4 regions of the Pseudomonas aestiva genome follow, and region 1 is predicted to be linked to each of the others. Evidence: predicted binding sites of a transcription regulator. Region 1 holds the regulator's gene; each other region holds the start of a gene.
The links. Region 1 encodes FliA, which starts transcription of late flagellar genes. Its sites were predicted from a motif close to CTAAAGTTTNNNNNNNNNNNGCCGNTAA; they were not measured.
Positions count from the first base shown of each region.

Region 2: AABM56_RS18025 (methyl-accepting chemotaxis protein) is a predicted target of FliA. The motif match lies at 3,200-3,227, and genes of this name have one in related genera.
Region 3: AABM56_RS03010 (methyl-accepting chemotaxis protein) is a predicted target of FliA. The motif match lies at 4,803-4,830, and genes of this name have one in related genera.
Region 4: AABM56_RS12805 (methyl-accepting chemotaxis protein) is a predicted target of FliA. The motif match lies at 1,987-2,014, and genes of this name have one in related genera.

Region 1 is NZ_CP150916.1:3,282,914-3,290,513, forward strand. It holds gene AABM56_RS15240 (chemotaxis response regulator protein-glutamate methylesterase) at 1-385, opposite strand, end outside; gene AABM56_RS15245 (chemotaxis protein CheA) at 468-2,705, opposite strand; gene AABM56_RS15250 (protein phosphatase CheZ) at 2,732-3,520, opposite strand; gene AABM56_RS15255 (chemotaxis response regulator CheY) at 3,540-3,914, opposite strand; gene fliA (RNA polymerase sigma factor FliA) at 4,002-4,742, opposite strand; gene fleN (flagellar synthesis regulator FleN) at 4,739-5,569, opposite strand; gene flhF (flagellar biosynthesis protein FlhF) at 5,662-6,993, opposite strand; gene flhA (flagellar biosynthesis protein FlhA) at 7,004-7,600, opposite strand, start outside.
Region 2 is NZ_CP150916.1:3,876,540-3,884,139, forward strand. It holds gene AABM56_RS18005 (carbohydrate porin) at 1-47, shown strand, start outside; gene AABM56_RS18010 (sugar ABC transporter substrate-binding protein) at 111-1,139, shown strand; gene AABM56_RS18015 (ABC transporter permease) at 1,246-2,328, shown strand; gene AABM56_RS18020 (ATP-binding cassette domain-containing protein) at 2,328-3,095, shown strand; gene AABM56_RS18025 (methyl-accepting chemotaxis protein) at 3,261-5,147, shown strand; gene AABM56_RS18030 (nucleobase:cation symporter-2 family protein) at 5,259-6,617, shown strand; gene AABM56_RS18035 (hypothetical protein) at 6,739-6,939, shown strand; gene AABM56_RS18040 (DUF523 domain-containing protein) at 6,936-7,430, opposite strand; gene AABM56_RS18045 (2OG-Fe(II) oxygenase) at 7,462-7,600, opposite strand, start outside.
Region 3 is NZ_CP150916.1:637,145-644,744, forward strand. It holds gene AABM56_RS02995 (glucose/quinate/shikimate family membrane-bound PQQ-dependent dehydrogenase) at 1-1,418, opposite strand, end outside; gene AABM56_RS03000 (AEC family transporter) at 1,743-2,693, shown strand; gene AABM56_RS03005 (methyl-accepting chemotaxis protein) at 2,879-4,771, shown strand; gene AABM56_RS03010 (methyl-accepting chemotaxis protein) at 4,892-6,781, shown strand; gene AABM56_RS03015 (PAS domain S-box protein) at 7,121-7,600, shown strand, end outside.
Region 4 is NZ_CP150916.1:2,744,509-2,752,108, forward strand. It holds gene AABM56_RS12800 (HD-GYP domain-containing protein) at 1-132, opposite strand, end outside; gene AABM56_RS12805 (methyl-accepting chemotaxis protein) at 316-1,944, opposite strand; gene AABM56_RS12810 (response regulator transcription factor) at 2,085-2,726, opposite strand; gene AABM56_RS12815 (ATP-binding protein) at 2,723-3,781, opposite strand; RNA gene AABM56_RS12820 (sX9 sRNA) at 3,822-3,892, opposite strand; gene AABM56_RS12825 (nitrate/sulfonate/bicarbonate ABC transporter ATP-binding protein) at 3,975-5,282, opposite strand; gene AABM56_RS12830 (ABC transporter permease subunit) at 5,296-7,050, opposite strand; gene AABM56_RS12835 (substrate-binding domain-containing protein) at 7,326-7,600, shown strand, end outside.

The DNA.
Region 1 (7,600 bases):
TATGGTGGATCTTCTCGCACAGCAGCTTTTGCACACTGGCGGGATTGCGCGAGATGTCCTCGAAATTCTTCGGTAGGAAGTCGACCGCGCCAGCATCCAGGGCATCCAGGGTGACCCGGGCGCCTTCATGGGTGAGCGAGGAGAACATCAGCACCGGGGTCGGGCACTTCTGCATGATGTGGCGGACCGCGGTAATGCCGTCCATCATCGGCATCTCGTAGTCCATGGTGATGACATCGGGTCGCAGCGCCAGGGCCTGGTCGACCCCTTCGCGCCCGTTGCTGGCCGTGCCCACCACCGAGATGTTGGGATCGGCCGCCAGGATTTCCTTGAGCCGACGCCGGAAGAAGCCGGAATCGTCCACCACCAGTACTTTTACCGGCATACGTTGAAACTCCTAACTGGGGCGGCGCAGGCCGCCCGATGGCGCCAGGCCCAGGGCCCGACGCCGCTCGTATCGGGCCGACTCAGAGTCCGCGACGGGCGTAGCGCTTGAGCATGCTGGGCACATCGAGGATGAGCGCGATGCGCCCGTCGCCGGTGATGGTCGCTCCGGACATGCCGGGCGTTCCCTGCAGCATCTTGCCGAGTGGCTTGATGACCACCTCTTCCTGGCCCACCAGCTGATCGACCACGAAGCCGATGCGCTGGGTGCCCACCGAGAGGATCACCACATGCCCTTCCCCCTGCTCCACATGGGCCGCATTGGGCACCAGCCAGCGCTTGAGGTAGAACAGCGGCAGCGCCTTGTCGCGCACCACCACCACTTCCTGGCCGTCCACCACGTTGGTGCGGGACAGGTCGAGGTGGAAAATCTCGTTGACGTTGACCAGCGGGAAGGCGAAGGCCTGGTTGCCCAGCATCACCATCAGCGTCGGCATGATCGCCAGGGTCAGGGGCACCTTGATGACGATCTTGGAGCCCTGGCCCTTGGTCGAGTAGACGTTCAGGGTGCCGTTGAGCTGGCTGATCTTGGTCTTGACCACGTCCATGCCCACGCCACGACCGGAGATGTCGGAGATCTCGGCCTTGGTGGAGAAACCCGGGGCGAAGATCAGGTTGAAGCACTCGGTCTCGGTCAGGCGATCGGCCGCGTCGCGGTCGAGCAGGCCTTTTTCCACGGCCTTGTTGCGCAGCAGATCCGCGTCCATGCCCTTGCCGTCATCGGAGATCGACAGGAGGATATGGTCGCCTTCCTGCTCGGCGGAGAGCACTACACGCCCCGCGCGGGACTTGCCGTTCTCTTCACGTTCGGCCGGTCCTTCGATGCCGTGGTCGACCGCGTTGCGCACCAAGTGCACCAGCGGATCGGCCAGGGCCTCGACGAGGTTCTTGTCCAGGTCGGTTTCTTCGCCGACCAGCTCCAGATTGATCTCTTTCTTCAGGCTGCGCGCCAGATCGCGGACCAGGCGCGGGAAGCGGCCGAAGACCTTCTTGATCGGCTGCATCCGCGTCTTCATGACCGAGGTCTGCAGATCGGCGGTGACCACGTCGAGATTGGACACGGCCTTGGCCATGGCCTCGTCGCCGCTGTTCAGGCCCAGACGCACCAGGCGGTTACGCACCAGTACCAGCTCGCCGACCATATTCATGATCTCGTCCAGCCGTGCGGTATCGACCCGCACGGTGGTCTCCGCCTCGCTGGTGGGACGTTCGGCGGGCGCTGCCGCTGCCGGCTTGGGCACCGCGGCCTCGGCAACCGGAGCCGGTTTCGGCGCGGGTGCAGGTGCAGGCTGAGGCGCAGCTACCGGTGCCGGCGCAGCAGCAGCAGGTGCGGCTACAGTGTCGGCAACTGCCGCGGGACCACTGAATCTGCCCTTGCCGTGCAATTCGTCGAGCAGGGATTCGAATTCGTCGTCGGTGATCTCGTCACCACCCGCCGCCGCCGGAGCCGCTGCAGCCGGGGCTGCTGCGGCCGGTGCCGCGGCCTCGTTCGCGACGAACTTGCCCTTGCCGTGCAATTCGTCCAGCAGGGCCTCGAATTCATCGTCGGTGATGTCATCACCGCTTGCGGCAACGGCAGCAGGCGCTGCGGCAGCAACCGGCGCAGCGGCCGGCGCGTCATGGAACTTGCCCTTGCCGTGCAACTGATCAAGCAGGGCTTCGAATTCGTCATCGGTGATGTCGTCACCACCGGCGGTCGCAGGCGCTGCCGCTGCCGCACTCGGCTCGCTACCCAGGGCATCGAGCAGATTCTGGAAATCGGCATCGCTCAATTCCGGCTCGGCAGCTGCAGCAGCAGCGGCGGGCGCCGGTGCCGCGACCACCGGAGTGGCAGCTACGGGCGCAGCCGCTACCGGCGCCGGTTCGCTGCCGGCCGGATCGGCCAGGCGGGCCAGCGCCGCCAGCAACTCGGGCGAGGCCGGGGTCGGCTCTTCGCGTTCCCGAACCTGACCAAACATCTCATTGACGGAATCCAGCGCCTGCAGCACCACATCCATCAGTTCGGCATCCACGCGGCGTTCGCCCTTGCGCAGGATGTCGAAAACGTTTTCCGCGATATGACAGCACTCGACCAGGGTATGGAGCTGCAGGAAACCGGCACCGCCCTTTACGGTATGGAAGCCACGAAAAATGGCGTTCAGCAGATCCATGTCATCCGGACGGCTTTCCAGCTCGACCAATTGTTCCGACAACTGTTCGAGAATCTCGCCGGCCTCTACCAGGAAATCCTGGAGGATCTCTTCATCGGCGTCGAAGCTCATTCCTGCACTCCCCAAGAGGGTCTGGGTCAGAAGCCCAGACTGGATAGAAGATCGTCGACGTCGACCTGAGCGGCCACGACGTCTTCACGCTTATCGGCATGAATCTGCGGACCTTCACCCTTCATCGTCTTTTCTTTTCGATTCTGTTCGATCAGCGCGCTGTGATCGTGACTGAAGCCGGTATAGCGATCGACCTGGCTGGCCATCATCACCAGCTTGACGAGGTCTTTCTCGATCTGCCCGACGAGATTGACCACGCGCTTGATCACCTGACCGGTAAGGTCCTGGTAGTCCTGCGCCAGGAGGATGTCGTTGAGCTTGGCCGACAGTTGTTCGGCACTGCTCTCGCTGTGGCTGAGGAAGGCATCGACGCGCTTGGCCAGCTCGCGGAATTCGTCCGCGCCCATTTCCCGGCGCATGAACTTCTTCCAGTCGGCATGCACGGCACGGGCTTCGTCGCCGAAGTTGCCCACCAGGGGCGCGCTCTCCTCCACCAGATCCATGGTTCGATTGGCGGCGTTCTCCGTCATCTTCACCACGTAGGAGAGACGATCGGTGGCATCGCTGATCTGGGAGACCTCTTCGCCGGCCATGCCGCGCGGATCGATCTCGAAGTTGACGATGGCGTTGTGCAACTCGCGGGTCAGCTTGCCGACTTCCTGGTAGAGCCCCCGGTCACGCAACTGGTTGAGTTCATTGATGACATGCACCGCCTGGGTGAAGTCGCCACTTTCCAGGCATTTCACCAGCTCCTGGGCGTGCTGTTTTAGATTCGACTCGAAGTCGCTGAAGCTGTTGGTGCCAAGCTGATCCATAACGTCCCCGCGGCTTTCTTCAGCCGTTCACCCGCTCGAAGATCTTGTCGATCTTTTCTTTCAGCACCTGGGCGGTGAAAGGCTTGACCACATAGCCATTCACGCCGGCCTGAGCGGCTTCGATGATCTGCTCACGCTTGGCCTCGGCGGTCACCATCAGCACCGGCAGGGTCTTCAGGCGCGCATCGGCGCGTACCTGGCGCAGCAGGTCGATGCCGGTCATGCCGGGCATGTTCCAGTCGGTGACGAGAAAATCGAAGTTGCCGCTCTGCAACATCGGCAGGGCGGTGTTGCCGTCGTCTGCTTCGGCGGTATTGGTGAATCCCAGATCGCGCAGCAAATTCTTGATGATGCGTCTCATCGTGGAAAAATCATCCACGATGAGGATTTTCATGTTCTTGTCCAAGTCGACCTCCGTCCTAATCCGCACACACGCCGCAAGGCGCGCCTAAGCAATCGTAGTAGCCTGAGTACCAGCCGGTTAACGCGAACGCCATTCCGCCAGCCGCGCCCGCAGGCGTGCCGCGCATTGACTGTGAAGTTGGCAGACGCGTGACTCGCTCACGCCCAGCACCTCGCCGATTTCCTTGAGGTTGAGTTCCTCGTCGTAATACAGCGAGAGCACCAGACGTTCACGCTCCGGAAGATTGGCGATGGCGTCGGCCAGGGCCTTGCGGAAGCGCTCGTCTTCCAGACCGCGACCGGGTTCGAGTTCATGCGAACCGCTCTCCTCGAGCCCATGCTCACCACCCTCCATGAGGTCGTCGAAACTGAACAGGCGACTCCCCATGGTGTCGCCAAGGATGCCGTAGTACTCATCCAGACTCAATTTAAGTTCGGCCGCGACTTCGGAATCTTTAGCGTCGCGACCCGTGCGCGCTTCCACGGCGCGAATGGCGTCGGTGACCATGCGCGTGTTGCGGTGCACCGAGCGCGGCGCCCAGTCGCCCTTGCGGACCTCGTCGAGCATGGCGCCGCGGATGCGGATGCCGGCGTAGGTCTCGAAGCTGGCGCCCTTGCCGGCGTCATATTTGCGCGAGGCCTCCAGCAGACCGATCATGCCGGCCTGCATCAGGTCCTCGACCTGCACGCTGGCCGGCAGACGCGCCAGGAGGTGGTAGGCGATGCGTTTCACCAACGGCGCGTAGCGGTTGATGAGTTGCTCCTGCTGGGTACGTTCCGAGGTTTTGCTGTACATGCGAAGCCCGCTGGATGCTGTCATGCGTGGGTACCGATGGCTGGTTGCACAAGGCGCTCGACAAAGAACTCGAGATGGCCGCGCGGATTGGCGGGCAACGGCCAGCCATCGACTCTCTGAGCTACCGCACGGAAGGCCAGCGAGGCCTTGGCACGCGGAAAGGCTTCGAACACGGGGCGCTGTTTCTGTACGGCTTTGCGCACCGCCTCGTCGAACGGAATGGCGCCCACATACTGCAGGGCGACATCCAGGAATCTGTCGGTCACCTTGGTCAGCTTAGCAAAGAGATTGCGACCTTCCTGGGGCGTCAGCGCCATGTTCGCCAGAACCCGGAAACGGGTGACGCCATGGTCGCGATTGAGCAGCTTGATCAGGGCGTAGGCATCGGTGATGGAGGTGGGCTCGTCGCACACCACCACCAGGACTTCTTGGGCGGCGCGAACGAAGCTGACCACCTGGTCGCCGATGCCGGCAGCGGTATCGACGATGAGCACATCGAGGTTCTCGCTGATGTCGCTGAAGGCCTGGATCAGACCGGCGTGCTGGGCCGGCGTCAGATTGACCATCGCCTGGGTGCCCGAGGCCGCCGGAACGATGCGGATGCCGCCCGGGCCGTGCAGCAGCACGTCGCGCAGCTCGCACTCGCCGGAGATGACGTCGGCCAGGGTGCGCTTGGGCGACAGGCCGAGCAGAACGTCGATGTTGGCGAGGCCCAGGTCGGCGTCGAGCAGCATGACGCGCCGCCCGATATCGGCCAGGGCCAAGGCCAGGTTGACCGACACATTGGTCTTGCCGACACCGCCTTTACCGCCCGTGACCGCTATGACTTGGACGGGATGCATGCTACCCATTGCCTGATACCTTTGATTGAAATCCGTCACACTTTAGACTAAGTGCATTTGGCGTGCCCAGGCATGCAATGCACCACTACCGTTCGTCTGCGCTAACCGGCGCGGCGGGCATTGCCTTGATACAGGCCGGCAAGCATGCCGGCCATGGTTTCTTCGCTCGGCTCCTCGGAGGCCTGCAGGCTCACCGCACGGCTCACCAGCTGGTGGCTGCGGGCCGGATGCAGGTCGTCCGGGATACGCGGGCCGTCGGCGATATAGGCCACCGGCAGACGCTGGCTGATGGCCAGGCCCAGGGCTTCGCCGAGGCTGGCGGCTTCGTCCAGCTTGGTCAGCACGCAGCCGCTCAGGCCGCAGCGCCGATAGCTGTGGTAGGCCGCCTTGAGCACCTGGCTCTGGCTGGTGACACCCAGTACCAGATAATTGCGAATCTTCAACTGGCGGTTGGCCAGGGCTTCGAGCTGCACCTTGAGCGCCGGATCATTGGCGGGCATGCCCGCGGTGTCGATCAGCACCAGGCGCTTGCGCGCCAGGGGTGCCAGCGCCTGGGCCAGGGACTGGCCGGGATCGACCAGGGTGACCGGCACGTCGAGGATGCGGCCGAGGGTCTTGATCTGCTCCTGGGCACCGATGCGGAAGCTGTCCATGCTGACCAGCGCCAGACTCTGGGGGCCGTACTTGAGCACGTAGTTGGCGGCGAGCTTGGCCAGGGTGGTGGTCTTGCCCATGCCGGCCGGACCGACGAAGGCGACAACACCGCCCTCCTCCAGGATCTTGGCGTCGGTGGTCTTGGCCAGCTGGGCGAAATTGGCCAGCAGCATGCGCCAGGCATGCCGCGGGTCCTGGATCTTGGCGACGCTGTCGAGCAGGTGGCGAGCCAGATCGGCGGGCAGGCCCATGCGCTGCAGACGGCGCCAGAGGCCGGCCTGTTGCGGACGGGTGGACTGCACCTGGGTCCAGGCCATGGAGCCAAGCTGGACTTCCAGCAGTTCACGCAGGCCACTGAGTTCGCTGCGCATGGCTTCCAGGGCGCGGCGGTCTTCCGGCGCGGCACTGGCGGCAGGCGCAGCGGCGGCGGTGGGCTGAGGGGCACGTGGCGGGGCGATCACCGGCTCGCGACGGCTGTCGGCGGCGCTGATGGCGCCCAGCAGCTGCTTGTCCTTCGGCGCGGCCGAGGGCACGCCCGGGGCGCGGATGCTGAGGTCGGCATGGGCCTGGGCGATCTTCGCATGGGTCTTGCGCAACTCCGCCTGCAGCTCCGCGTTGGGCGCGGCCGGTGCCGGAGCCTGGTAGTCCAGCGCCGCGGTCAGCTCGACCCCGCCGGCGACCCGGCGGTTGCTGAGGATGGCGGCATCCGGGCCCAGCTCGTCGCGTACCAACTTCATGGCTTGACGCATATCGGCAGCGAAGAAACGTTTGACTTGCATGATCTAGACCTCAGCCATTCTGGCCAACGGTAGCGACGATGGTGACCTGCTTGTTGTCCGGAATTTCCTGGTAGGCCAGTACACTCATGTTCGGTGCCGCCATCCGGGCGAAGCGGGACATCATCCCGCGGATCGCACCGGCCACCAGCAGCACCACTGGCTTACCCATCATTTCCTGACGCTGCGCTGCCTCGATAAGGGAACGCTGCAGTTTTTCAGCCATGCCAGGCTCGAGGAACATGCCGTCCTCGGCGCCTTGACCGGCCTTCTGCATACTACTTAGCAACATCTGTTCCAACCTTGGCTCAAGGGTGATAACAGGCAGCTCAGGCTCCATTCCCACGATGTTCTGGACGATCGCGCGGGACAGGGCGACCCGCACGGCACCCGCGATGGCGGCGGGATCTTGACTCCGCGGCCCGACGTTGGCGATGGCTTCGGCGATGGTACGGATGTCGCGGACCGGTACCTGCTCCTGCAGCAGCTGCTGGAGGATCTTGAGCAGGGTCGAGAGGGAGACGATGCCGGGCACCAGTTCCTCGGCCAGCTTGGGCGAACTCTTGGCCAGCACCTGCAGCAATTGCTGGACTTCCTCGTGACCGATCAG
Region 2 (7,600 bases), 590 kb from region 1:
ATCTGCACGGCTCCAACATCGGCTTCCAAGTCGAGCAGTGGTGGTAACAGCTCCACCGCGACCGGCGTTCTGCCGGTCGCGTTCCTGTCTCCGAACCTGAGCGCACAACAATGAAAAGAACCGTCTCCCTCGCGTCCTTCGCCGGTTGCCTGTTGGCTGCCGCCCTCGCCAGCGGCACCGCCCAGGCAGCCCCCGTTTCCGCCTGTCTCATCACCAAGACCGATACCAATCCCTTCTTCGTCAAGATGAAGGAAGGCGCCACCGCCAAGGCCAAGGAGCTGGGGGTGACGCTCAAGGCCTACGCCGGCAAGATCGACGGCGACAGCGAAAGCCAGGTGGCCGCCATCGAGACCTGCATCGCCGACGGCGCCAAGGGCATCCTCATCACCGCCTCGGACACCAAGGGCATCGTGCCCAACCTGCAGAAGGCACGCGAAGCCGGTCTGCTGGTGATCGCCCTGGACACCCCGCTGGATCCGGTGAGCGCCGCCGACATGACCTTCGCCACGGACAACCTGCTGGCTGGCAAGCTGATCGGCCAGTGGGCGCGGGAAACCCTGGGTGACAAGGCCAAGGACGCCCGGGTGGCCTTTCTCGACCTGAACGCCTCCCAGCCCTCGGTGGACGTCCTGCGCGACCAGGGTTTCATGCTCGGCTTCGGCATCGATCCCAAGGACCAGAGCCGTATCGGCGACGAGACCGATCCGCGCATCGTCGGCCACGACGTGACCAACGGCAACGAGGAAGGCGGTCGCGCAGCGATGGAGAATTTGCTGCAGAAGGACCCGACCATCAACGTGGTGCACACCATCAACGAACCGGCCGCCGCGGGTGCCTACGAGGCGCTCAAGGCCGTGGGTCGCGAGAAGGACGTGCTGATCGTCTCCATCGACGGCGGCTGCCCAGGCGTGCACAACGTCGCCGACGGCGTCATCGGCGCCACCTCCCAGCAGTATCCGCTGCAGATGGCAGCGCTGGGCATCGAGGCGATCAAGACCTTTGCCGACACCGGCAAGAAGCCGACGCCCACCGAAGGCAAGAGCTTCGTCGACACCGGCGTGAAGCTGGTGACGGACAAGCCGGTCCCCGGCATCCAGTCCATCGACAGCAAGACCGCCCTGCAGAAATGCTGGGGCTGATGGCCTCTCGTCCAGGCTAGAGCAGATCGATCGCCCCGCCTGAGCGCCTGCCGCGACGGCGCGGGCGATCGACTCTCGGCCGCTTTCCCGCTCTCAGGAGATTGCCATGAGCGATCCGACCTCGCCCTCCCCGTCCGGCCAGCCCTTCGAACAGGTGCTCAAGCACAGTGCCACGGAGGTCGCCTCCTTCGCCCGTGACGAGCGCAGCCCGCTGGTCAAATTCCGTCACTTCCTGCATTCGCGCCCCTCGGCGGTCTCGTTGCTGGTGCTGCTGCTGTCGCTGTCCATCTTCGGTGCCCTGCTGGGCGGCAAGTTCTTTTCCGCCTTCGCCCTCACCCTGATCCTGCAGCAGGTCGCCATCACCGGCATCGTCGGCGCGGCCCAGACCCTGGTAGTGATCACCGCCGGCATCGACCTCTCGGTGGGCGCCATCATGGTGCTGTCCTCGGTGGTCATGGGCCAGTTCACCTTCCGCTACGGCCTGCCGGTGGAGCTGTCGATCCTCTGCGGCCTGGCGGTGGGCACCCTGTGCGGCATGGCCAACGGCTGGCTGATCGCCCGCATCAAGCTGCCGCCCTTCATCGTCACCCTGGGCATGTGGCAGATCGTGCTCGCGGCCAACTTCCTCTATTCGCGCAACGAGACCATCCGCGCCCAGGAAATCGGCGCGACCGCGCCGCTGCTGCAGGTGTTCGGCGACAATTTCCGCCTGGGTGGCGCGGTCTTCACCTATGGCGTGATCGCCCTGGTGGTGCTGGTCGCCCTGCTCTGGTACGTGCTCAACCACACCGCCTGGGGTCGGCACCTCTATGCCGTGGGCGACGATCCCGAGGCCGCGGCGCTGGCCGGGGTCAACGTCCGCCGCATGCTGATCACCGTGTACGGGCTGTCGGGGCTCATCTGCGCCTTCGCCGGCTGGGTGCTGATCGGCCGCATCGGCTCGGTCTCGCCCACCGCTGGCCAATTCGCCAACATCGAGTCCATCACCGCCGTGGTGATCGGCGGCATCTCGCTGTTCGGCGGCCGCGGCTCCATCCTCGGCATGCTGTTCGGCGCCCTGATCGTCGGCGTCTTCGCCCTCGGCCTGCGGCTGCTGGGCACCGATGTGCAATGGACCTATCTGCTGATCGGCACGCTCATCATCGCGGCCGTGGCTATCGACCAATGGATCAGAAAGGCGGCCAGCTGATGACTACCGAACCCCTGCTCATGGCCCGTGGCCTGGTGAAGCGCTACGGCCGCGTCACCGCCCTCGACCACGCCGACTTCGACCTGCTGCCCGGCGAGATCCTCGCCGTGATCGGCGACAACGGCGCCGGCAAGTCCTCGCTGATCAAGGCCATCTCCGGTGCCCTGCGGCCCGATGAGGGCGAGATCCGCTTCGAGGGCCAGCCGGTACAATTCGCCTCGCCCATCGCGGCGCGGCGGGCCGGCATCGAGACGGTCTACCAGAATCTGGCGCTGTCTCCAGCGCTGTCCATCGCCGACAACCTCTTCCTCGGTCGCGAATTGCGCAAGCCGGGGCTGCTGGGCACCCTCTGCCGCACCCTGGACCGCAAGGAAATGGAGCGCATCGCCCGGGAAAAGCTCTCCGAACTGGGCTTGATGACCATCCAGAACATCAACCAGGCGGTGGAAACCCTGTCCGGTGGCCAGCGCCAGGGCGTGGCCGTGGCCCGGGCGGCGGCCTTCGGCTCCAAGGTGATCATCCTCGACGAACCCACCGCGGCGCTGGGGGTGAAGGAATCGCGCAAGGTGCTGGAGCTGATCCTCGACGTGCGTGCCCGCGGCATCGCCATCGTGCTGATCTCCCACAACATGCCCCATGTGTTCGAGATCGCCGATCGCATCCACATCCATCGCCTGGGTCGCCGGCTGACGGTGATCGATCCGCGCCAGCACTCCATGGCCGACGCCGTGGCGCTGATGACCGGCGCCCAGACGGTGGCCGCCTAGGCACAGGCCAGGCCCAGGGTTTCCCAGCCCACGGCTGAGCGGGAGACCCGGGGCCTGCCTGATCGCCCATGATCCGGCCCGACAGGAAAAACCTGACCGGCCGCTCAAGTTATCTCCGGCAGGCACCGATAAAGTCTGACAAATAACTGTCGGAGTTGCCTCGCCGTGCCTGCCTTGTCGTTGAAACAGAAACTCTCGCTGTCTGCCACCGCGGCCGTCCTGGTCGTGGGGGTGGGTCTGACCGCCATCAACTTCTTCAATACCCGCACGGCGCTGGAAGCCTCCACGGTCGAGCAGCTGAAGACGGTCAGCTTCGTCTTCAACGGCGGGGTGCGCCAGTGGCTGGACGGCAAGGCCGCGGCGCTAGGCGCCCTGGCCGCCGACACCCAGGAGGCGAACCTCCCGGCCGGGCTCAATCAGGTCAAGAACTCCGGCGGCTTCGACAACGTCTTCTATGCCCGGCCTGATGGCAGCCAGGTCAATGCCAATGGCGTCCAGCTGCCGCCGGACAACAACGATCCGCGTAAGTGGCTGTGGTACCAGCAGGCGCAGCAGAATCCCGGCAAGGTGTTCTTTTCCATTCCCACCGTGGCGGCGGCGACCAAGCAGAACGTCCTGTCGCTGGGCTGGGCCCTGCAGTCGGCGGGCAAGACCACGGCGATCCTTGGCGCGGACGTCAGCATCAGCGACATCCTCGATCAGCTCAAGCGCGTGCAACTGCCGGGCGCCGGCAGCGCCGTGCTGGTCAACGGCCAGAACATCGTCCTGGGCCACGAGGACCCCGCCCTGCTGGCCAAGCCGATCACCGAGCTCTTTCCCCAGCTCGACGCGGACACCCTCCAGCGCCTGGCCCAGGCGCCCGGCGAGCGCCATGTCGACACGGTCGCCGGCCAGCGCCTCTATGCCGCGCCCATGAATCACAATGGCGAGACTCTGGTGATGATCGTCGACAGCGGCGTGCTCATGGCGCCGCTGCAACGCCAGCTGTGGATCAGCCTCGCCATCCTGGCCGTGGTGCTGGGTGGCTCGCTGCTGCTCATCAACCTGCTGTGCAGCTATCTGCTCCGGCCCCTGGGTGTGGTCTCGAGCGGCCTGCAGGTGATCGCCGAGGGCCAGGGCGATCTGACCCGCCGCATCGCCGTGCAGAGCACCGATGAGGTCGGCGGTCTGGCCGGCCACTTCAACCAGTTCGTGGCCAGCCTGCACGGCCTGATCGGTGGCGTGCGCCAGCATGCCCAGAGCGTCGACGCCGAATCGCAGAAGGTCCTGCAACGCAGCGCCGCGGCCACCCAGGAGCTGGGTCGCCTGCAGCAGGAGATCACCCTGGTGGCCACGGCCGTTACGGAAATGGCTTCCGCCACCCAGGAGATCGCCCGCAATGCCGAGCAGACCGCCGAGGCCATCCGCCAGTCCTCCGACAGCACCGCCCAGGGCCTGACCCTGGTGCAGACCAGCAAGGAATCCATCAACAGCCTGGCGCGGGAAGTGGACGACGCCACCCGGGTCATTGGCGAACTGGACCACCACTCCCAGGCCATCGCCAAGGTACTGGACAGCATCCAGAGCATCGCCGAGCAGACCAACCTGCTGGCGCTCAACGCGGCCATCGAAGCGGCCCGCGCCGGTGAGCACGGCCGGGGCTTTGCGGTGGTCGCCGACGAGGTGCGGACGCTGTCGCAGCGAACCCAGGCCTCGACCCGGGAGATCAACGAGACCATCGGCACCCTGCAGCAGATGACCCGCCAGGCGGTGCAGCGCATGGACAGCAGCATGGCCATCGCCGAGCGCAGCGTCGCCGACGTGGAACGCGCCTCCAGCGCCCTGGAAGAGATCGCCCAGAGTGCCGGCGTCATCTCCGAGATGTCCCTGCAGATCGCCACGGCTGCCGAGGAGCAGACCTCGGTCACCGAGGAGATCACCCGCAACGTCATCACCATCAAGGGCCTCGGCGACACCCTGGCCAGCGGCGCCGAGGATTCGGAACGCCAGTCGCGCTCCCTGCAGCATCACGCCGCCGATCTCAATCGCGACGTGGCCCGCTTCATCCTGTAACCCCTCAGGCGCAGCCACCCCCCGGGCCGGCGGCTGCGTCCCGGCCGAAGACCCTGCGCCACGGGGCGGGCATCCGGTAAGATCGGCGCTTTTTCCGCGACGACTCCGCCCATGTCCCAGCCTTCCTGCTCCGAACTGCTCTATGGTCCCCAGGACCGACCGCGCCCGCTGATCGCCCTGCTCGCGGCCATCCAGCACCTGCTGGCGATCATCGTGCCCATCGTCACCCCCGGTCTACTGATCTGCCAGGCCCTGGGTGTCTCGCCCCGCGACACCAACCTGATCGTGTCCATGTCGCTGGTGATCTCCGGCATCGCCACCTTCGTCCAGTGTCGCCGCTTCGGGCCCTTCGGCGCCGGCTTGCTGATCGTCCAGGGCACCAGCTTCAACTTCGTCGGCCCGCTGATCGCCGGTGGCGCCCTGATGGTGAAGAACGGCACCCCGGTGGAAGCCGTGATGGCGGCCATCTTCGGCGTGGTCATGGCCGGTTCCTTCGTCGAGATGGGGGTGTCGCGGGTGCTGCCCTTCGTCAAGCGCCTCATCACCCCGCTGGTGACCGGCATCGTGGTGCTGATGATCGGCCTGACGCTGATCAAGGTCGGCCTGATCAGCATGGGCGGTGGCTTCGCGGCACTGGGCAACGGCACCTTCGCCAATGGCGAGAACCTGTTGCTGTCGGGCACCGTACTGGCCACCATCGTGGTGCTCAATCGCCTTCCGTTGCGCGGTCTGCGCAGCAGCGCCATCGTCGTCGCCCTGCTGCTGGGCTACGCCCTCGCGGCCTGGCTGGGCCGGCTGAATTTCACCGGCATGCACGAGGCCGCCTGGGTGCAGATCCCCCTGCCGCTGCACTTCGGCCTGGGCTTTTCCTGGTCGCTGTTCGTGCCCCTGCTGGTGATCTACCTGGTGACCTCGCTGGAGGCCATCGGCGACATCACCGCCACCAGCAAGGTCTCCCGCGAACCGGTGGAAGGTCCGCTGTGGATGCAGCGGATCAAAGGCGGGGTGCTGGTCAACGGCGCCAACTCGCTGCTGGCCGGGCTATTCAACACCTTTCCCAGTTCGGTGTTCGCCCAGAACAACGGGGTGATCCAGCTGACCGGCATCGCCAGTCGCCATGTCGGTCTGTGGATCGCCGCCATCCTGGTCCTGCTGGGGCTGTTCCCGGCGGTGGCCGGGGTGATCCAGGCAGTGCCCGAGCCGGTGCTCGGCGGCGCGGCCATGGTGATGTTCGGCGCGGTCGCCGCCTCGGGGATCAACATCCTCGCCAGTGTCGAGCTGGACCGACGCGCGCTGCTGATCATCGCCGTGTCCCTGGCGCTGGGCCTGGGCATTTCCCAGGTACCGGAATTTCTCGCCCATATGCCGGCCGGCCTGAGAGCGGTGCTGGAATCCGGCGTCGCCACCGGCGGCCTGTGCGCCCTGCTGATGAACTGGTTCCTGCCGGAAACGCCCAAGACCGCCGGCTAGACGCCCTTTTTCATCCGCGGACTGAAGTTCCACGCGGGGGTGCCGATAGCCTGGGCAAGTCACCTGTGGACTCGCCACGGTCGTCGTTTCGACCGTGGGCGACCCACCCAGCAGAGCGCCCATGATCAGCCCGGATGTTCCTGTCGTTAAGGTCCCGCTGCGCGAATATGCCGTCCTGGCGCGTGCCATGGGCGCCACCGTCTTTGCCCAGAACCTCGAAAAGCAGCCGGGCGAACTGGTCGGCTGGCGCTTTCCCAAGGGCTGCTTTGTGCAGAAGGCGCATTTCCAGAGCCTGCTGGGCCGCCAGCCGGAGACTCTCTAGGCGTTGCCTTCCAGCGCCGCGAGCAGGCGCTGCGCCTCTTGCAGTTCGGTCTCGTTGAAGACGGCGACGCCCGCGCGCTTCAGCGCCGCCGCCGTGACGCCCTCGCCCGCCACCCGGGTGCCGCTGAAGCTGCCGTCGTAGTTTTCCACATTGCCGCAGGACGGACTGCGCGCCTTTAGCACCGCCAGGCGGATGCCATGGCGCGCGATCAGTTCGAGCGCGGCCGTGGCCCCGGCGACGAAGGCCCGGGTCACGTCCTCTCCGCTATCGGTCACCACCGGCAGCCGACCGTCCAGCACTGCGCCACCCTGGCCGCCGGGAATTTCCGCCGGCGGACGGGGCGTCGGCAGGCCACCGGCCACTTCCGGACAGAGCGGCACGATGCGGCCCTGGGCCTGCCAGACCGCCAGCAGGTCGAAGGGGCCGTGGGCGCCGCCGTCATAGCGCACCCGATGCCCCAGCAGGCAGCGACTCACCAGTATCTTTTCCATGCAGCCTCCCGGTCCGCCGCCAGTCTACGCCCTAGGCCTGCAGCGGATTGTCGCCACGCCGGCGGAACCAGCCGGTCAGCGACAGCCGCTCGCGGGTGGCCGGCAGCACCTCGTGGGGCAACTGGCCGGAGAGAAAGCACACCAGGCTGCCGCCCAGGGGCAGGACATCC
Region 3 (7,600 bases), 2.3 Mb from region 1:
GCGATGTCGAGGGCGACCACGCCGGCGCTGTACTTCTCGGAGGCCGGGGTACGGTTGCCGCCCCACTGGTCGGGCATCTGGTTGCCCATGGGCAGATAGACCATGCCGATCTTTTCATCGACGGCCATCATCGACCACATGTTGGGCGAGTTGCGGGTGTAGATGCCATCGGCGGCGATGGGCGCGGTGGCGTCCGGATTGCCGCTGTCCCAGTTCCATACCAGCTTGCCGCTGTGCACGTCGTAGGCGCGAATCACGCCGGACGGCTCGTCGGTGGAGACGTTGTCGGTGACGTGGCCACCGATGATCACCAGGTTGCGGGTCACCGCCGGCGGCGAGGTGGAGTAGTAGCCGCCGGGCGTGAAGCTGCCCATGTTGGCGGTCAGGTCGACCTGGCCGTTGTCACCGAAGTCGCTGCACACCTTGCCGGTGTCGGCGTTGATGGCGATCAGGCGGGTGTCGGCGGTGGGCAGGAACAGGCGGCGCGGGCAGCTGCTGGCGGCCGGGGTGCTCTGCTCGTCGACCGGAACGGCACTGCCGGTGGCCGGGCTCTGGCCCGCGGTGGTGGTGCCGGCGTAGGTGGCGTCGTCGTGGTAGGCCACGCCGCGGCAGGTCATGTGCGCCCAGCCCTTGAAGCTGTCGGCGTGCTGGGTGCTCAGCTTGGGATCGAAGCGCCAGATTTCCTTGCCGCTGTCGGGGTCCACGGCGATCACCTGGCTGTGCGGCGTGCAGACATAGAGCTTGCCGTTGACCTTGAGCGGGGTGTTTTCCGCGGTGGTCTCCTGGGGATCGTTCGGGCCGGGGATGTCGCCGGTACGAAAGGTCCAGGCCGGTTGCAGATCCTTCACGTTGTTGACGTCGATCTGCTTGAGCGGCGAGTAGCGATCACCGAAGGCGGTGCGGCCATAGGACGGCCAGTCGCCATCGGCGGCGGTCGGCGCGGCGCTTTCGACGCCTGCGGTATCGCGGCCCAGGTCACCGTCCAGACGGTTGTAGTTGACGAACTGGGCGATCAGGGCGACGACCGCGGCGATCACCAGCGAGCCGACCAGCGGCAGGGCGCCGCTACGGCTGTCCAGCGGACGGCGGAACACCGGGATCAGCAGCACCAGGCCAAGGACGAACCAGAGCGCCAGGCGCGGCACCAGCTGCCACCAGTCGAACTGGACTTCCAGTACGGCCCAGGCGGTGGAGAGCACCAGGAAGAAGGCATAGACCCAGACCCCGCTGGCCCGCCGAATGCACAGCAGGTAACCACTCAGGGCGAGCAGCACGCCGCCGCCGAGGTAATACAGGGAGCCCCCGAGGGTGGCCAGTTTGATGCCCAGCCCCAGCAGGGCGAGGCCCAGGAGGATGAACAGGATGCCGAGTAACCTGGCGGGCAGGCCTCCCGGTCTCGCGTTGGAAGTGACAGTCATGGCAGCGCTCGCAATGCAATCGTGAAAAGAGACTTCGACTCGATCGACGACATCGCAAATCGGAACCGCATGCGGATCTGTCGTCTGCTACGTCTGAACCTGTTGTCTGTCTTATTGTTCCACCCCTTCGCCGGCTTCCCTGGCAGGAAGCTAGAGCGGTCGCGCCGAGGCGAAGCAGGGGATGGATCGGGGGCGTCGTCTGAATCGGGCGGGTAGATAGTAAGCTAAGCATTGACTGATGTCACTTCGCGATGACGGAAGGAAGGAACCCCTGGCGCGCCGTGCCTGCTACCATCGCGAGCCGTTCCCGCGATGCCTTCTGCCATGTCCGACGTGCTTGCCCTGGTCCAGGCGACCTTCGACGTCACCGCCCCGGTCTTCGCCCTGGTGCTGCTGGGCTGCGTGCTCAGGCGGCTGGGCTGGATCGATACCCCCTTCATCAACACCGCCTCGGCGCTGGTGTTTCGCGCCACCATGCCGACCCTGCTGTTTCTCGGCATCCTCAAGGCCGATCTCGGCGAGGCGCTGCAGCCGCTGCTGCTGGGCTATTTCGCTCTGGCCACGGTGGCGAGTTTCCTGGCCGCCTGGGCCTGGGCGATCTGGCGCTGCCCCCATGCCGATCGCGGGGTCTATGTGCAGGGCGCCTTTCGCGGCAACTGCGGCATCGTCGGCCTGGCCCTGGCGACGACCCAGTACGGCGACTATGGGCTGTCGGTGGGCGGGATCATGGCCGGCATGGTCATCCTCTTCTACAACGTGCTCTCGGCCATCGTGCTGGCGATCTACAGTCCGCACCTGGAAGCCAACTGGCGCACCCTCCTGCGCAGCATCCTCGGCAATCCGCTGATCATCGGCATCCTGCTGGCGATTCCCTTCGCCTATTTCCAGTGGCAGCTGCCGCGCTGGCTGGACACCTCGGCGCGCTACTTCGCGGGTCTCACCCTGCCGCTGGCGCTGATGTGCATCGGCGCCACCCTGTCGCTGGCCGCGCTGCGCGAAAGCAGCGGCCTGGCGCTGGGCGCCAGCCTGTGGAAGATCGTCTGGATTCCGCTGCTGGGCGTGCTGGGCGCCCTGGCGCTGGGCATCCAGGGACCGGCGCTGGGCATCCTCTTCCTCTATCTGGGGTGCCCGACCGCGGCGTCGAGTTTCGTCATGGCCCGCGCCGCCGGCAGCAATGCCCAACTGGCGGCGACCATCGTGGTGCTCAGTACCCTCGGCGGGATGCTGACCACCAATCTCGGCCTGCTGCTGCTGAAGGGATTCAGCCTGCTCTAGACCGGGTCGGCCAGACATCGGCGATGTGAGAACGTTTATCGGTTGAGTCCGACTAAAAAGTCAGATTTGAGCGTAAATAGTCTGGCCTCGATCGTCCCCCCGGTCGGTTCGCCCTCTCGATGCCTATCGCAATAAGTAGCTGCGAGGAGCGCGGCTGCCCACTTCCAGCCCTACGCGTGGTACCCATGAAACGCTCGCTCCAATTCAGCCACAAGATCCTGTTGGCGGCCGCCCTGGTGGTGACCATCGCCCTGGCCGGCTTCGCCAGCTTCAATGCCTATCTGCAGCGCCAGGCGATCACCCAGAGTCTCGAAGCTTCGCTGGGCGAGATCGGCCGTATCACCGCCGGCAACATCGCCTACTGGCTGGACGCGCGGGTCAAGCTGATCGACAGCCAGGCCCAGGCGCTCAGCCGCGACAGCAGCCCAGCCAACGTGGTGGGCCTGCTGGAAGAGAGGCTCTACACCAGCAATTTCGACTCCACCTACCTGGGTGAGGTCGACGGTACCTTCACCGACCGCCCCCATACCCCCATGGAGGCCGGCTACGACGCCCGCCAGCGCGACTGGTACAAGGCCGCGGTCAGCGCTGGCGGCCCCATCCTCACCGAGCCCTATCTCACCGCGCCGCCGCAGAGCTTTCTGTGCATCACCATCGCCGCGCCGGTCCTGCAGAACGGCAAGCTGATCGGTGTGGTGGCCGGCGACCTGGTGATGGACAGCCTGATGAAGATGATCACCTCGCTGGACGCCGGCGGTCTGGGCGAAGCCTTCCTGGTCGACGGTGACGGCAAGATCCTGGTCAGCAGCCACGCCGACCAGGTGCTGAAATCGCTCAAGGAGGTCTTTCCGGAGCAGACGCCGAGCCTGGCCCCCGGTTTCCATCACGTGCTGCAGAACGGCAGCGAGCGCCTGGTGAGCTTTACCCCGGTCGCGGGCCTGCCCTCGGTCAAGTGGTACCTGGCGCTGTCCATCGACCAGGCCAAGGCCTATGCCCCGGTGACCCAGGCACGCAACCTGGCCATCGTCGCCACCCTGGTGGCGGTGGTCGCCATCATCCTGTTGCTGGGCTTGCTGATCCGCGTGCTGCTGCGCCCGCTGCATGACCTGATCCGTGCCATGGACGACATCGCCGAAGGCGAGGGCGATCTGACCCGCCGCCTGCCGGTGCAGTCCCGCGACGAATTCGGCGCCCTGGCGGAAGCCTTCAACCACTTCGTGGCGCGCATCCACACCTCGATCCGCGACGTGGCCCAGAGCACCGGCGAACTCAACCAGGGTACCCGCCGGGTGCTGGAAGCCTCGCAGTCGTCCATGCAGCAGTCCGATATCCAGGCCCAGCGCACCACCAGCGTGGCCGCCGCCATCAACGAACTGGGCGCCGCCGCCCAGGAGATCGCCCGCAACGCCGCCCATGCCTCCGGCGAGGCCAGCACCGCCCGCGCCCAGGGCGAGGAGGGCCGCGAGGTGCTCGACGAAGCCCTGCACGCCATGCAGGCGCTGTCGGCCAAGATTGGCACCAGTTGCGAACACATCGAGGCGCTCAACGGCAAGGCCGCCAACATCGGCCAGATCCTCGAAGTCATCCGTGGCATCTCCGCGCAGACCAACCTGCTGGCGCTCAATGCCGCCATCGAGGCGGCCCGCGCCGGTGAGGCCGGGCGCGGCTTCGCCGTGGTGGCCGACGAGGTCCGCTCCCTGGCCAGCCGCACCCAGAGTTCGGCGCAGCAGATCCAGCAGATGATCGAAGAGCTGCAGACCGGCTCGCGCGACGCCGTGGCCCTGATGCAGGAAAGCCAGCGGCAGAGCGCCCACAGCATGCAGGTGGCCAAGAGCGCCGGCGAGCGGTTGGGCAGCGTGACCGAGCGCATCGGCGAGATCGACGGCCAGAACCAGTCGGTGGCCACCGCGACCGAGGAGCAGACCTCGGTGGTGGAGACCCTGAACATGGACATCAGCGAGATCAATCTGCTGAACCAGCAGGGTGTCGACAACCTCCAGGCCACCCTGGCGGCCTGTACCGCCCTGGAAGCCGAGGCCGGTCGCCTGCAGCGGCTGGTGGGTGGCTTCCGCATCTAGCGCGAGTACCCGAAAAGAGGCCGTCGCTCCGCTCAAGTCGTAACGTATGTGCCCGATAACGAGTGACCGCCATGCCCTGAATCCGGCATGGCTCCACCCTGGCCACGGACGCAGACCTGTATGAAGCGACACCTGAAATTCAGCCACAAGATCCTGCTGGTCGCGGCGCTGGTGATCTCCACCGCGTTGGCCGCTTCCGCCGGTTTCAACGCCTACCTGCAACGCCAGGCCATCGACCAGAGCCTGAGCGCCAACCTTGCGGAAACCGGTCGGGTCACCGCCGGCAACGTCGCCTATTGGCTGGATGCGCGGGTCAAACTCATCGAAGGCGAAGCCCAGACCCTGGCGCGCGATCGCTCGCCCGCCGGCCTGGTCGGTCTGCTGGACCAGAAGATCTACACCGGTACCTTCGATTCCACCTACCTGGGCGAGGTGGACGGCACCTACACCACCCGTCCGCTGCGCACCCTGCCGGCCGGCTACGATCCGCGCAAGCGACCCTGGTACGCGGCCGCCACCGCCGCCGGCGCCACGGTGCTGACCCCGCCCTATATCTTCGCCTCTTCCGGACAGCTGGGCGTGACCATCGCCACCCCGCTTCAGCGTGACGGCCAGCTGGCCGGTGTGGTGGCCGGCGACCTCAACCTCTCGGCGCTGGTGGAGATCATCACCTCGCTCAACGTCGGTGGCCTGGGCGAAGCCTTCCTGGTCGACGGCGACGGCAAGGTGCTGGTCAGCAGCCATCCCGAGCAGGTGCTCAAGACCCTCAAGGACGTCTTCCCCGAGCAGACGCCGTCCCTGCAGCCGGGTCTGCACGCCGTCACCCAGAATGGCAGCGACCGCCTGGTGAGCTTCACCCCGGTCAATGGCCTGCCCTCGGTCAAGTGGTACCTGGGCCTGTCCATCGACCAGGCCAAGGCCTATGCCCCGGTGACCCAGGCACGCAACCTGGCCATCGTCGCCACCCTGGTGGCGGTCGTCGCCATCATCCTGCTGCTGGGGCTGCTGATCCGCGTCTTGCTGCGGCCGCTGCATGACCTGACCCGCGCCATGGCCGACATCGCCGAAGGCGAGGGCGATCTGACCCGCCGCCTGCCGGTGCAGGCCCGCGACGAATTCGGCGCCCTGGCCGAGGCCTTCAACAAGTTCGTGGCACGGATCCATACCTCGATCCGCGACGTGGCGCAGAGCACCGGCGAGCTGAATCAGGGCACGCGCCGGGTGCTGGAGTCGTCGCAATCCTCCATGCAACAGTCGGATCTGCAGGCCCAGCGCACCACCAGCGTGGCCGCCGCCATCAACGAACTGGGCGCCGCCGCCCAGGAGATCGCCCGCAACGCCGCCCATGCCTCCGGCGAAGCCAGCACCGCCCGCGCCCAGGGCGAGGAGGGTCGCGAGGTGCTCGACGAAGCCCTGCACGCCATGCAGGCGCTGTCGGCCAAGATCGGCACCAGTTGCGAGCATATCGAGGCACTCAACGGCAAGACCGCCAACATCGGCCAGATCCTCGAAGTCATCCGTGGCATCTCCGAGCAGACCAACCTGCTGGCGCTCAATGCCGCTATCGAGGCGGCCCGCGCCGGTGAGGCCGGGCGTGGCTTCGCCGTGGTGGCCGACGAGGTACGCTCCCTGGCCAGCCGCACCCAGAGTTCGGCGCAGCAGATCCAGCAGATGATCGAGGAACTGCAGACCGGCTCGCGCGACGCCGTGGCCCTGATGCAGGAAAGCCAGCGGCAGAGCGCCCACAGCATGCAGGTGGCCAAGAGCGCCGGCGAGCGGCTGGGCAGCGTGACCGAGCGCATCGGCGAGATCGATGGCCAGAACCAGTCGGTGGCCACCGCGACCGAGGAGCAGACCTCGGTGGTGGAGACCCTCAACATGGACATCAGCGAGATCAATCTGCTGAACCAGCAGGGCGTCGACAACCTCCAGGCCACCCTGGCGGCCTGTACCGCCCTGGAAGCCGAGGCCGGCCGCCTGCAGCGGCTGGTGGGTGGCTTCCGCATCTGATTCCTGGGGGTGTTGAAAGGGAGCGCCGACGCCAGGTCGGCGCTCCCTTTTTGCTGTCCGGCAGGTCAGCAAATCGCCCCTGGACGCTGATTGGGCCTAGACCACTCGTCAGAAACAGTAAAACTAATTAGCGCGTGAACTTGCTCTGGCCTGCCGCTTTGCGCGCATCGCCCGCTGCGCCTCGGCCCGACGACCGATCCGCGGTATCAAGAAAGCCTTTTTTCCCGCCGATGGGCTAGCTGTTACCGCCAGGTCTGGTGGAGGCCCTGCTCCGTCCGCGCTTCCCGCTCCTGGCACCGCCTAACCTACGGCGTGGCACCCTTTGCCACCAGGGGCTTCATGTTCAGCAGGCTGTGCAAATCCTCTCGCGTACGCTGGAGTCTCGGCGTCTTTCTGTTCGGCGTCCTGTTGACCAGCCTGACCATGCGCCATCTGACCGAGCGCAACGAGCGACAGGTACAGACGGCCCTCAACGCGGCGGCGACCGACGTGCGCGAGCAGATCGCCGAGCGGCTGCGGGTTTATGAGTACAGCCTGAGCGGCATGCGTGACGTCATCGTGGTGGCCGGCGCGGGGCTGTCGCGGGAACTGCTGGAGCACTACGGTCGTACCCACGACCTGAACCAGGAGTTTCGCGGGGCCCGTGGCATAGGCTTCATCCGCCGGGTTCCCGTCGACGAGGAAGAGCGCTTCGTTTACGCCGCGCGCGCCGATGGCTGGCCGGACTTCGCCATTCGCAGTTTCGCGCCCCATGGCGGCGATAGATTCGTCGTCCAGTACGTCGAGCCAGTGGCGCTCAACCAGCGTGCAGTCGGCATG
Region 4 (7,600 bases), 540 kb from region 1:
CTGCACGCTCTGGATGGGGAATCCCTGGAACAGGAAGGGCGTGCCTTCCCAGGGCCGATCCAGTTCGCAGACGTACATGCCCAGCTGCAACTGGGACACGGGGACTCTGATGCTGTATTGGGGCAGCGCCATGGCTTCTCGGCAAGCACGTCGGTGAGCGGGGTCTAATAGGTATTACAATAATCATTGATACCAAAATGCCACCATCCAGGGAAGCATCCGTCCTGCACGCGCCGATGAGCTGGCAAAAAACAGTGGTCAGAGGTAACTGTTTGTAACTTCGGGGCGCGCGATACCAGACGGCGCGCCCTCCCCTCACGCCAGCTTGAAGCGTCGCACCAGCGTCTGCAGTTCGCCGGCCAGTTCCGACAGTTGCTCGCTGGCACCCACGGTTTCGCGGTTGCCGTCGCTGGTCTGCACCGACAGATCGCGAATGCTGATGAGGTTGCGGTCCACCTCGCGAGAGACGTGGGCCTGCTCTTCGGAGGCGGTGGCGATCTGCAGGTTGCGCTCGTCGATCAGGCGCACGGCCTGGAGGATGTCGCTCAGCGCAGCCCCGGCTTCCTGGGCCACCGCATAGGTGGCCTGGGCCTGGGTGGAGCTGAGCTGCATGGAATCCACGGCTTCGGCCGAGCCCTTCTGGATCGCCTGGATCATCTGCTCGATCTCGCGGGTCGAGGTCTGGGTACGATGCGCCAGGGCGCGGACCTCGTCGGCGACCACGGCGAAACCGCGACCCTGTTCGCCCGCCCGGGCGGCCTCGATGGCCGCGTTGAGCGCCAGCAGATTGGTCTGCTCGGCGATGGCGCCGATCACGCTGAGCACCTGGCTGATGTCCTGGGCCTGTCCGGCCAGGCCTTCGACCTGCACCGAGGTGGACTGCACCTGCTGGGTGAGGCGCTGCATGGCATCGAGGGCCTGGCCAACCTTGGCATTACCGCTTTCCGCGGCGGCGCTGGAGTCCCGCGCGGCCTGGGAGGTGGACGAGGCGTTGCGGGCCACCTCTTCCACCGCGGCGCTCATCTCGGTGACCGCGGTAGCGGCCTGGTCGATCTCGGCGTTCTGACTCGCCAGAGCGCGACTGGCCTGGTCGGTGACGGCGTGCATGGTGCGCGCGGTGTCGCTCAGGCGGCTGGAAGAATTGGATATGCCGTGCAGGGTGTCCTTGAGGTTGTCCTGCATCTGCGCCAGGGCGCGCATCAGCCCGGCGGCTTCGTCCTTGCCGGTGGGATCGATCTTGCCGGTCAGCTCGCCCTGGGCGATGGCATTGGCCACGGCCAGGGAAGCGCCGATCGGCTGGGCCAGGCTGCGGGTCAGGCGCCAGGCCAGCAGCAGGGTCACCAGCACCGCCAGCAGCATGATGCCGACGACAATGCTGACGCTGCGGTCATAGATGCCGGTGGCTGCTACACCTGCCTGACGGGCGCCTTCGCCGTTGAATTCGCGCAGCCGGGTCAGTTGCTCCTGATAGCCTTCGGCGCGCTGGCGCTGCTCGCCATTGGCCAGTTTGAGGGCTTCGGCGCGATCGCTGGCGGCCAGGGTCACCACCCGATCCAGTCCGTCCAGATAGCCTTTCATCTGCAGCGCGGCCTGGTCGAAGTTGCTGCGTTCCTCGGCGGTGGAAATCAGGTGGTCACGGTAATAGGCCGTCCGGGCGTTCATCAGATCGCGATTCACCTGGATCTGCCGGGTGGCGAGGGCCATGGCCGCGCTGTCCTCGCTGGCCAGCAGCCGGATGCTTTCCAGGCGGGTGTGCAGCAGCGCGACCTGGATGTCATCGGTGGTCTGGACGCTCGCCAGCCATTCGGCTTCCATCGCCTGCTCGGTGGCGCGCAGGGCCTTGAGCTGGACGAGGGCGAAGGCGCCGAGCAGCATCACGAACAGGGTGACCGCACCGAAGCAGAGGGTGGCGCGGGGGGCGATGCGTAGCTGACGAAGATTCAAGACGGGCTCCTTGGATCGGCGGAAGGCGATCCTCTAAAGCCCGTATCGACTGACTAATGCCTTTCTTTAGCGCGTCAGCGATTGGCGCGACAAGAATACTGTGGAGCTTGTCCAGCGGCTGCATGGCGCGTCGCAATGGCCTAGCCGCGTGACGCCTCTAGCCGCTCCACCATCTTGACCAATTCCGCCAGGGAGCCGGCCTGCAGCTTGCGCATGAGGGCCGCGCGGCGCACCTTCACGGTGATCTCGCTGACCCCCAGCTGGGCGGCGATCTGCTTGTTGAGCAGGCCGGTCACCACCCGCGCCAGCACCGCCCGTTCGCCGTCGTTGAGAGTGTCGAGGCGGGTCTGCAGGGCCTGCAATTGCCGGCGCTGGGCATGGGCGTCCTGTGCCTTGCGCAGCGCCTGGTCGATGGCATCGAGCAGGTCCTGGTCACGAAACGGCTTGGTGAGGAATTCCAGGGCGCCCTGCTTCATCGCCCGGACCGACATGGGGATGTCGCCATGGCCGGTGATGAAGATGATCGGCAAGGCCAGGCCACGCCGCTGCAATTCCTGCTGCAGATCCAGGCCGTTCATGCCGGGCATGCGCACGTCCAGCACCAGGCAGCCCGGTTCGTCCAGCCGGGCCCGGTCGAGAAAATCGGCGGCCGAGACATAGCTGCGGGTGCTGAGCCCCACGGACGCCAGCAGGTCTTCCACGGCGGCGCGCACCGAGGCGTCGTCGTCCACCAGGTGGACCCGCGCGGGCTGAGTTTGGTCGGTCAGGCTTTGAGAGGTCATGGTTGTGGATCCTTGGGCAGGCTGCAGTAGACCCCGGTGCCGCCTTCCGGTAGCGAGGTGGCCCAGATCCGTCCGCCGTGGGCTTCGACGATGGAGCGACTGAGCGCCAGTCCCAGGCCCATGCCCTGCGCCTTGGTGGTGTAGAAGGCCTCGAACATCTGCTCGCGCGCCATGGGCGTCAAGCCGCGACCGCTGTCTTCCACGCCCAGGCGGATGGCGCCGGCGGTGTCCTGCCCCACCTGGATGACCACCCGCCGCTGCTCGGGCGCCATCCCTTCGAGGGCGTCCAGGGCGTTGAGCAGCAGATTGAGAATGACCTGCTGTAGCTGGCTTTCATCGGCCAGCAGCGGCGGCAGGCCCTCCTGCAGGCGAACCTCCACGGCGACCTGACGCTGGTTCAATTCGGCGCGGACGAAATCCAGCACCTGCTCGACGGTATCGGCGACGTTGAGCCAATCCTTGGCCACCTGCGCCTGGCGCACCAGGCTGCGCACCCGGGCGATCACCGCGCTGGCACGGTGAGCGTCGTCGATGACCCGCTGCGCCGCCTGCACGGCGCGCTCCACCTGCGGCGGCTGATTGCTCAGCCAGCGCTGGCAGGCGTTGCCGCTGGCGGCGATGGCGGTGAGCGGCTGGTTCACCTCATGGGCGATGGATGCGGCCAGTTCACCCAGCTGGCTCAGGCGCCCGGCCTGGGCCAGGCGTGTCCGGGCCGCGTCGGCGGCGCGCTTGGCGGCCTCCAGGCGCAGGGACAGGGCGGCGACCGCGACGATGGCCAGGAGGCTGATGATGCAGTTGACCAGCCCGGCCTCCTGATCCCCGCTCCGGGTAGCGACATAACTGCAGAGCACCAGCAGCGTGCAGCCCAGCGCGGTGATCGTGACCCCGCGCGCCGACAGAAAACCGGCCGCCAGGAGCACCACCACCACCTGGAAGACGCCGATGGCGATCTCCCGGTCGGTGAAGGTGTCCAGCAGGGCGATGCCCAGCGCCAGGGCGCAGAGGCCGCCTAGCCGCAGCCAGTGGGTGGTGGTGGCGAAGGGTCGTCGATCCATGGCCAGTCTCTCGTTCGTGGTCGCGTGGACGTCCTAGAGCGGCTAACAAAACGTAGCGAGCGGCTGTCAGGCGGGTGCGCGCGGCGCGCAGGAACCGCATCGGGCTTGCGTACGAGTGTATGGGGGATACATGAGGATTCCGAGCACTGCACGCGCCCGTCTGGCGGACGCGCAGTAGTTTTATTAGTCGCTCTTAACCCGGGTTTTCCAGGCTGAACATATCGGCCGCCTGATCATAGGCGAAGAGCTCACCATAGCGCCCCCACTGGATGGCGCTGCCGAGGGTGCGCGCGGCGTCGGCTTCGTCCATGAAGTCCTCCAGCTCGTCGCGGAAACGCCGCGCCGGCGCCGTGTGGCCCTGGCGATCGTCCAGCACCCGGCGGATATGGGCCACCAGGGGCACGAAGTTGAGCAACTGGCGGGCGAACAGCTGCTTGCGCACGTCCACCCCCGCCGCGACATAGGCGCGCCCGGCCGGCAGCAGACGCAGATCACCACCTTCGAGGACCGCGAGGCGCAGCAGTTGCAGCACCTCGGCCAGGGGAAAGAGCTCGTCCAGTGCATAGCCCAGCCCGCCGGCCAGTTCCGGCAGGTCGGCGCGACCGTCGTAGGGCGCGGCCTGGACCGCCTCCAGCAGACCGGCCAGGGCATTGGTGGACACGGTCGGCAGACGCATGCCCAGGCCGTTGCCGGGAACGCCCCCTTCGTGGGGTGCCGGCGTGGTCTCGCCGGTCATGCGCACATAGATTTCCTCCACCAGTTCGCGGAAAGCCGGATCATGGCGATTGCGCGGCTGCGGCAGGTCGATACGGATCTCACTGGCGACGCGGCCGGGATTGCTGGAAAAGATCAGCACCCGATCGCAGAGCAGCACCGCCTCGGCGATGTTGTGGGTGACCATGAGGATCGAGCGGATCGGCATGCGTCCTTCGACCCAGAGGTCAAGCAGGTCGGTGCGCAGGGTCTCGGCGGTGAGCACGTCCAGCGCCGAGAAGGGTTCGTCCATCAGCAGCACGTCCGGGTGCACCACCAGGGCACGGGCCAGGCCGACGCGCTGGCGCATGCCGCCGGAGAGCTCCTTGGGATAGGCGCTCTCGAAGCCGTCCAGGCCGATCAGGTCGATGGCGGCCAGGGCGCGGCGACGGCGCTCGTCCAGCGGCACGTGCAGCGCCTCCAGGCCGATCTCTACGTTCTGCAGCACGGTCAGCCAGGGAAACAGCGCGAAGCTCTGGAATACCATGCTGACCCGGGCGCGCTGGCCGTCGTCCTTGGGCGGGAAAGCGACGCTGCCGCCGCTGGGGGTGAGCAGCCCGGCGATGGATCTGAGCAGGGTCGACTTGCCCGAGCCGGAGCGCCCCAGCAGGCCGACGATCTCGTTTTCGTGCAGGGTCAGGGACACTTCGTCCAGCACGACCCGGGCCGGGCCACCGGCGTTGCCGTACAGCTGGCGGACGTTCTGCACGTCGATGAGCGGACGCGGGTTCAGGGTGGTCAGGTTCATGATGGTTCTCCTCTCAATCGAGCCGCAGGCGCCGTTCGGCGTAGGCATACAGGGGCCGCCAGAGCAGCCGGTTGAAACCGAGGACGAAGATCGACATCACCACGATGCCCAGGGCGACCCGGGGGAAGTCGCCGGCGGTGGTCATCTGCGCGATGTAGGCGCCCAGGCCATGGGCCTGCAGGCGCTCGTTGCCCCAGCTCACCACCTCGGCGACGATGCTGGCGTTCCAGGAACCGCCCGCGGCGGTCAGGGCGCCGGTGACGTAGTAGGGAAAGATCGCCGGCAGGGCCAGCTGCCGCCACCACTGCCAGCGCCTGAGGCCGAACAGCCGGGCCGCTTCGCGCAGGTCGTTGGGCAGCACGCTGGCGCCGGCGATGACGTTGAACAGGATGTACCACTGGGTGCCCAGCACCATCAGCGGCGACAGCCAGATGTCCGGATTGAGGTGGAAGCTGACGATGCCCACCACCGCCACCGGGAACAGCACGTTGGCCGGGAAGGCGGCGAGGAACTGGGCCACCGCCTGCAAGCGTTGCGACCAACCCGGGCGCAGGCCGATCCAGACGCCGATGGGCACCCAGATCAGGCTGGCGACGGCGATCAGCAGCAGCACCCGGGCCATGGTCAGCAGACCCAGGCCGAGCACCGAGACCGCTTCCACCCAGTAGACGTCGGCGGCGATGAAGCGATACAGCGCATAGATGCCATAGGGCAGCACCAGCAGCAGCGCGCCGTACCAGAGCACGTCCAGCCCGCGTTGCAGCCAGGCGCGGCTTTGCGGTGCCAGGTGCCAGTGCGGCCAGGGGCGGCGGATCCGCGGGGTGGCGAGCTGGATGCAGAAGCTGCCGAAGCCACCCAGCATGCGGCCCAGGCGCGCGCGGCGGACCAGGTCGTAGACCCAGGAGCGCGGCACCTGCTGGCTGGCGGTCTGCTCGACGCGGAAGCGATCGGCCCAGGCCACCACCGGGCGGAAGAACAGCTGGTCGTAGACCAGGATCACCAGTCCCATGGCCAGCACCGCCCAGCCGATGGCGGCGATGTCCTGCCGGGCGATGGCCAGCGCCAGCCAGGAGCCTATGCCCGGCAGGTTGATGGTGTTGTCGCCCACGGTGATGGCTTCCGAGGCCACCACGAAGAACCAGCCGCCGGACATGGACATCATGGTGTTCCATACCAGACCGGGGATGGCGAACGGCAGCTCCAGGCGAAAGAACCGCCGCCAGGGTGACAGCCCGAACTGGCGACTCACCTGCTGCAGGTCCTCGGGCACGGTACGCAGCGACTGGTAGAAGCCGAACGCCATGTTCCAGGCCTGGCTGGTGAAGATGGCGAAGATGGCGGCGCACTCGGTGCCCAGTTGCCGCCCCGGGAACAGGCCCAGAAAGAAGCTGACGGTAAAGGTCAGGAAGCCGAGGATGGGCACCGACTGCAGGATGTCGATGGCCGGCAGGATCAGCAGCTCCGCCTTGCGACTCTTGGCCGCCAGGGTGGCGAAGACGAAGGTGAACAGCAGCGAGGCGGCCAGGGCGATGAACATGCGCAGGGTGGTGCGCAGGGCGTATTCGGGCAGCCGCGCCAGGTCCAGGGTCATGGGATCGGCGTCGAGCACGGCCAGGGGCGCGCGCATCTCGGCGACGCCATGCCAGATCAGCGCCAGGGCGATCAGCCCGAGGGCCAGGCAGAGGGCATCGGCCCACAGGGAAGCGGGACGTTGCCGCAGCGAGCGCGGCGCCACGGCGGGGGTGTAGAGGCCAGGAAGGGTCTTCATGGCGTACCTCTTTGCAGGGGGCCTTGGGAGAGTGTCCGGCCCTGCCGCGCAGGGTCCGGACACCGGGCTAATCTAGGCTCGCCACCCCGTCCCAGCCATCGAAACGAAGGACGTCTGGCTATACCAAGGTATATCCCGCCCAGGCCCGCCCTCGCCTGCTGCCACCCGCGCCCGGGCCCGGCGCCAGAGCAGAAGCTTCATCTCGCTGTCATCGTCCCGACATCTGCCGCCGGCATTGTCTGCCGCCAATGAGATCGATCTCAAACGAGGCCGGCATGACCGATCTGAAACAGGTAGCGCAACAGGCGGGGGTCTCCCGGGCCACGGCGGCGCGCGCCTTCGCCACGCCCGAGCAGGTGCGCGAGAGTACCCGCCAGCGGGTGCTGGACGCCGCGCGCAGTCTCAATTTCCGTCCCAATCTGCTGGGCCGCCAGCTGCGTCAGCAGAGCACCCGGCTGATCGGCGTGGTGGTGCCCAGCCTGCTCAACCCGGTGTTCGCCGAACAGCTGCACGCCATGGAGCGCACCGCGCGCAGCCAGGGCTACTCGCT